DNA from 2 places in the Caballeronia sp. LjRoot29 genome. Region 1 is predicted to be linked to the other one. Evidence: riboswitches for the same ligand, from Rfam matches in the RefSeq annotation. Region 1 holds a riboswitch; the other holds the start of a gene.
The links. A riboswitch is a leader RNA that binds a small molecule or an ion and turns the genes downstream of it on or off. The one in region 1 is predicted to bind manganese.

Region 1 (3,413 bases):
TACCTACGGCGAGCGGATGAATCATGCGGGCACGACGGTCGAACTCTTTCGTGACAGTGTCGTGCCTGTGTGCAGCCCGCGGTTGCTTGGTACCACCAAACCGCTCGTCAAGCTGGACCAGATCCTCGCTTATCCGTTGCTATCGATAGACTGGTTTCCCAAATTCTCCTCGCCGCCATCGTGGAGCGAATGGTTTGCAACGCACGGCATTGAGTGTCCCGAGGACGTGCGCAGCAATCGCCTGGTGTTCTCGTTGTCGGGACTTGCGATACAAGCTGCCATTGAAGGCCATGGGTTCGTGCTGGCGCAGACATCGATGATCGTCGATGACCTCAGCGCAGGCCGCCTCGTGTTGCCGTTTCCGGTCGGCGTTGCGCTGCCCTCGCCTTATTTCCTGACGTGGCAAGCGAGCAGTTTCGACCAGCCGCACTGCCGCGCTTTTCATCGATGGATTCTCACGCAGAGCCGCGAACAGCAAGCGCTCAACGACCGGATGCTTGGCGCCGGGTAAGCGCTCGCTGACACAAATAGAAGCGCGCTCAACTCATGTAGCCAAGATGCTCGGCCAGGATCACCGAGCCGATAACAACCAGAACCACCCCGCCCGCAATTTCCGCTCGCTGCCCAACAGCCTTGCCGAGAAAACGTCCGACCATCACGCCCAAGGTCACCATGATCAGCGTCGCGAGTCCGATGGTCGCAGCCGTCGAGAGAATATTCACATCGATGAAAGCGAGTCCCGCACCCACTGCCATTGCGTCGATACTCGTCGCGAATCCGGTGATCGCCAGCAGCCAGAAACTGTGGCTATCGGGCTTCTCGACTTCCGGCGTGGGCGTGCGCAGACCCGCGCGGATCATGCGTACGCCGAGCACGAGCAGCAAGCCAAACGCAATCCAGTGATCCCACGAGGCCACATACGGCGCAGCGGCCTTGCCGAGCGCCCAGCCGACCAGCGGCGTGATGGCTTCAATCACGCCAAAGATCAGGCCGGTGCGAAGCGCTTCGCGCATCCGCGGACGATGTAGCGTGGCGCCCTTGCCGACTGCAGCGGCGAAGGCGTCCGTCGACATGGCGAAGGCGAGCAGGAGAGTAGAAGCGATATTCATGGAGAGGTGGAGTTGTCGTTAAGGCGTTCAGGTCGGGCGAGAACATGCGATGCAGCGGTGAGCCCGACCGGTCTCTCCGATGCATCGATGGTCTTGCCAACCAAAAGCTGAACGGTTGCTCATGCCACGGTTCGATCGAACCAAGCGTGTTGACATGAGCGCTTCCAGTAAATGGAAGCCGGCTACTCCCCAAAGACGGACGGAGACTATCACGATTGAAATGAAATCGTAATCTTTCCCCGGCGGCGCGAAGGGACTCTTCCTGACTGCGTGAAACGAAAACGAAAGCAAGAACGAAAGTTCGAGCCGATACAATGCGGCCAGCCCGTCAGACGTGACTAACCTCCCGATCCAATCTGCCGCACGATGCCGAACCCGAACTCCATGCCGTCGTCTGACCGTGCGTGCCCAGCGCAGCACGGCGCCCCGTGCTGCTCGTGCATGACGGGCCGTCCGCGATGAAAGCTGACGCGCCGCTCGCCACGGTTCTGAGGAAGCGTCGCATCCGGTCGCGCTGGACTGCGGTCGGCATGGCGAGCACGCTGTCGCACCATCCGTTGCTTGCGGGCGTAGCCGGCACCGTGGCCGCGGTATTGATGGCGAGCGTGTCGCTCGTTACGTTGTATCAGGGGCGCCAGGGCGTGCTCGACCACGCCCACGATACATCGGCGAATCTCGTCGCCATTATCAGCAGCGACCTCGCCCGCAATGTCGAAATCTACAATCTGTCGCTCAACGCAATGGTCGAAGGCGCGGAAAATCCGGCCATGATGGGACTTCCGCCCGCCTTGCGCCGGCAGATCCTCTTCGACCGGGCGACCTCCGCTGCCTACATCACTGGCGCCTACGTGCTCGACGCGCACGGCAAGGTCACGGCAGTAAGCAAGGACATCCCTCTCTCGCCGGGCTCGTTCGCCGACCGCGAATATTTCTACGCGCAGCAGCGCAGCCCCTCGACCGGCCTGTTTTTCTCGCATCCGTTTGCGTCGCGTTTGCGCGGGACGCCGACCATCGGCATGAGCCGGCGGATCAACGCACTCGACGGCTCGTTCGCCGGCATCGCGCTGCTTGCTTTGAACGTCGCGTATTTCGACTCGTTGCTGGACAAGCTCAACGTAGGCGCCCAAGGATCGATCTTCATCGTCCATCAGGACGGCACAATGATCGCCCGCAAGCCTTTTCGCCACGACGTGATCGGGCGCAACGTCGCCGTTTCGCCCACTTTTTCGCGCATGACGAACGCCGCGTCGGGGTCGTACGCGGCGACCTCTCCCGTCGATGGCGTGCGCCGCCTTTACACGTTCTCGCATGTGCCGGGGACACCGTTCATCGCCGCCGTGGCCCCTGCTGAGGACGAAGTACTGGCGCCGTGGCGCGAACGCAGCCGGATCGTCGGCGCGTTGACATTGCTGTCGGGCTTGAGTTTCGTCGCGGTGTCGTGGCTGCTTGCGCTGTCGCTGCGCGAACGCGCCCGCGCGCAGGAGGAGCTCGTCCGGCTGGCCGGCACCGACGCGCTCACCGGCCTGCCGAACCGGCGCGCCTTCGACGAACGCATGGACGACGAATGGCGCCGTGGGCGCCGCGCGGGTACGCCGTTGTCGGTGTTGTTCATCGACGTGGATTATTTCAAGGCCTACAACGACACCTACGGCCACGCGCTCCGCGACCACGCGCTCGCCACGGTGGCGCACAGCATTGCCACGACCGTGCGCCGTCCGGGCGATATCCCCGCGCGCTACGGCGGCGAAGAATTCGTCGTGCTGCTGTCCGATACACCCCTGGAAGGCGCGCAGCATATTGCCGAAACGATCCGGCAGCATGTGCTGGCCTGCGCAATTCCTCATCGGGCGAGCGCGCTTGGGGTGGTGACCGTGAGCATAGGCTGCGCGACGGCGTCGCCGCCGGGTCTCGCCGGCGTGTACGGGTTGCTCGGCACCGCCGACCAGCAGCTCTACAAAGCGAAGGCCGCAGGGCGCGACTGCGTCCGGCCGCTCGCCCACGCGGCCGCCCCGGTAGAGAGTTCCTAAGCACGCCGGCGGGTCCGCAAATTTCGGGCAAACGCGCGCAGACTTGCTCTACAGCCGAAGCAAACACATGATTTGCAAGGATTTTTCTCGTCTGTATAATGCGACCTTCCCTCCCAAGGCCACTTCCCATGAGCAGACTCCTCTTGCTTGCTGCGCTGACGCTAGGCGGAACGCTAGGACCGATGCAAGGCGCGGTGGCCCAGGAACGCGCTCCAGAGGCCGCCCAGCAAGATGCCGCGGCCAGTGACGCCAGCGTCGAAGCCACGCACCAGGTCTC
Region 2 (3,413 bases), on a different contig from region 1:
CACGAGCGCGTGGTCACAGACCGTGCCCGCACAAGACGCCGAGTTCAAGATCGACGGGACAGCCGCGACAAGTTCCAGCAACACGGTGACCACTGCACTCCAGGGCGTCACGCTGAACCTGACGGCTGCTGCAATCGGCACACCGCCCGGCACGCCACAGAATCTGGTCGTGGCACAGAACACTACGTCTGCCTCCACCGCGATCAACAGCTTCGTCAGCCTCTATAACACCTTGGTCACCACGTACGGCCAGGTGGGCAACGACAATTCGCAGGCAGCGAGTACGCAAGGCGGCATCTTGTCGTCCAACCCGATGCTTGCCACTATCCAGAACACGCTGGCGGCTATTGTCGGCAGTGGTGTAAAGAACGGCAGCTCAACAATCTCGCTGGGTGCGCTTGGCATCTCGCTGCAGGGACAAGCCACCGCGACGCAGCCGGCCGGCTCACTGGTGGTCGATCCCACGAAGCTCGCCGCTGCGCTCCAGAGCAACCCGTCGGGGGTTGCAAATCTATTCAATTCGAAGACCGGCATCGCAGCGCAGATGACGAGCAGCCTGAACTCGTTCCTGAGCCCAGGCGGCTTGATTGCGAACAGCCAGAGTGCGGTGAATACCGACCTCAAGAGCATCACGTCGCAACAAGCCACGCTGGCCACCTACACGGCACAGCTGACGAGCCAGTATCAGGCGCAGTTCACGGCACTCAATACGTTGATGGCCACGATGAACAACAACTCACAGTACCTGACGCAATTGTTCGGCGGCGCCAACAGCGCGGGTGCACTCGCAACCGGAGCGAGCAGCTAAGCTTCTAAGGTCCGCTAAGGATAAATCGACATGGAACAGAACAGCCTGATAGACCGCCTGCTCAAGTTGACGCTCGCGATCCAGCACGCAGCGGCCATGGCCGACTGGCAGAAAGCCGCGCGCCTGACTGAAGAGCGGACTCCGCTTTTCATGGAATTGACGCCGGAGCAAGACGCCGCGGCAATGGAAGTGATCAACCGGATCCAGGCAATCGATGCCGCCATTGCCGTCGATGCAAAGACAACGCAATCGGAATTGCAGATTGAGTACAGTTCCGCGATGAAGAGGGTTCAGGCGGCCGGCAAATACCATCAGGCCGCGAAGTTCTGACCGGGGGAGCATCACCGAGGCGGGGTTACTCCGTCTCACCGGCTCGACAAAGACAACAACAAAAACCACGCGCTTCGCGCTTTGGCTGTTTTCAACACCCCGGCGCACTGCGTGCTTCCGGGGTGTTTTCTTATGGGCTAACGCCCGAGCGTCAGCCCCAGATACAGCGCATAAAGCCCGCCGTTCACGAGCAGCGCCCACAGCACGATCCCGCCCTTCTTCGCGTTGAAGCGCAGCCACGCGGCCGCCGCGAGCGTGATGAAAACGCCCGTCATCACTTCCACGCGCGGCTCCCACGGTGTCAACATGATGCCGATACCCGGCAGCAGCGTGCCCTGGAACACCATCGCTCCAGTGATGTTGCCGAACGCCAGCGTATCCTTGCCGCGCCGCGCCCAGATAATGCTGTTGACCTTCTCGGGCAGCTCGGTGGCGATCGGGATGATGATCAGCGACAGCAGCAGCGCCGATATCCCCAGCACTTGCGACACCCCTTCCACGCCGGCGATAAACCCCTTCGCACCGCCAACCAACAGCACCACGCCCAGAATCATCTGCAATACGATGGTGGAAAGCGAGGTCGGCAAGCCAACGCGCGAGATTAGCAGCCGTTCGGGAGCTTCCGTGCCATGGCCCTTCTCGACAAGACTCGCGGATGCTCGGAACGTCGACACCACATAGGTGACATACACGCCGACCAGCCCCACGGCGAACAGCGCTCGCACTTGCCACGCGTGATGCGGCACGAACATAGCGCCCGCCGCGATCAGGAACGCACACAGGAAGAAGTTGAGATCGCGGGTGAAGCCGCTATGTTCCGGCGCGACGACCCCCTTGAGCCCACGCGTCTTGAGCACCGCGATAGCCATCAGGCAGGTCGACAGTGTCGCGAGCATCAGCGGTGCGCCGAGGATCGCGCCGACGCCGATTTCCTCGTTCACCGCGCGACTGGCGGTGCCGCCCATCAATGCGATGATCGGCACCGTGGTTTCCGGGAGCGCCGTGCCGATAGCCGCGAACAGCGATCCGGTCACCCCTTCGGAGATGCCGAGTTTTTCGCCGAGATGTTCGAGCGCGTTGGTGAAGAGTTCCGATGCCGCGAGGATCACCACGAGCATCAGCGCAAGTTGCAGGAAAAGCATCGTCATGCGGCACCTCGCGATGAAGCCGGCGAGCAGGCGACGCAATGAGAAGGGCAGAACAACGGCAGAGAAACCGGCGAACGCGAGAGGTGACCTGGGGCAGGCCTGAGGTGTTTTTGTTTTGGAGACACGATAATTTCACGGTCGGACGTCAGCAAACCAGGATGCAATCCCGCGCCGTCCGACCGTGAACGACAAGATGCACCCATGGTCTCGCCAAACCTGACCGGTCGAACGCGCCACGGCTAGCAAGCCGAGTATGTTGACGCGTCCTCCTCCCATTGCGGAAGGAAGGCTACTCCCCAAAGACGGCCACGAGTTTAGCGTGCGTCCCCGGATTAGGCAACCGGCCTCGGGAATGTTCAAAAAACGGTCACCAATCCCGTCATTAACCCCATATGGATATCCCGAATCGGTCGTTGTAGCGGAAATAACGGTTCAGTAAGCTACGGCCGCAGAGGCTTTTTGGATGCTCTTTCGTTGCGCTGACGCATCGACGAAGCTCACCGTACAATAAGTTGCAACTACCGTAATAAGAAACATCTGACTGACTAACACTGACCGCCACGTCCGTAACGGGAGATCCCATGCGCTTCAGAATGCTCGCAACCGCTGTATTGGCCATCGTGCCGGTGCTCGCGATCGCGAAACCGCTCACTGTGTGCACCGAGTCGAGCCCGGATGGCTTCGACGTCGTGCAATTCAATTCGCTGGTGACGACCAACGCGTCGGCGGATGTGATTTTCAACACGCTCGTCTCCTACGATGAAGTCGCGAAAAAGGTCACGCCCGCGCTCGCCGAAAAGTGGGACGTGAGCGCCGACGGCCTGATCTACACGTTTCACCTGCGACCGAACGTGGCGTTCCAGACGACGGACTACTTCACGCCATCGAGGAAACTGAATGCCGATGACGTCGTGTTCTCGTTTGACCGCATGCTCTCCGACAGCAACCCGTGGCACAAAGTAGCCGGTGCGAGCGGTTTTCCGCACGCGCAGTCGATGGGTCTCGTCAAGCTGATCAAGTCCGTTTCCAAGGTCGATGACAACACCGTCAAGTTCGAGCTCAACACGCCGAACGCGACCTTCGTGCCAATCCTCACCATGGGTTTTGCATCGATTTATTCGGCCGAA

Region 2: linked by a shared signal. The riboswitch ahead of ACSQ83_RS24735 (sodium:calcium antiporter) and the one ahead of mntP (manganese efflux pump MntP) in region 1 are both predicted to bind manganese.

Annotation. Positions count from the first base shown of each region.
Region 1 covers NZ_CAXUPU020000002.1:305,911-309,323, forward strand. Annotated here, with positions in the region: gene ACSQ83_RS03515 (LysR substrate-binding domain-containing protein) at 1-511, shown strand, start outside; gene mntP (manganese efflux pump MntP) at 540-1,109, opposite strand; yybP-ykoY riboswitch at 1,133-1,312, opposite strand; gene ACSQ83_RS03525 (sensor domain-containing diguanylate cyclase) at 1,514-3,136, shown strand; gene ACSQ83_RS03530 (transglycosylase SLT domain-containing protein) at 3,265-3,413, shown strand, end outside.
Region 2 covers NZ_CAXUPU020000026.1:64,186-67,598, forward strand. Annotated here, with positions in the region: gene fliD (flagellar filament capping protein FliD) at 1-808, shown strand, start outside; gene fliT (flagellar protein FliT) at 839-1,138, shown strand; gene ACSQ83_RS24735 (sodium:calcium antiporter) at 1,276-2,286, opposite strand; yybP-ykoY riboswitch at 2,423-2,600, opposite strand; gene ACSQ83_RS24740 (ABC transporter substrate-binding protein) at 2,868-3,413, shown strand, end outside.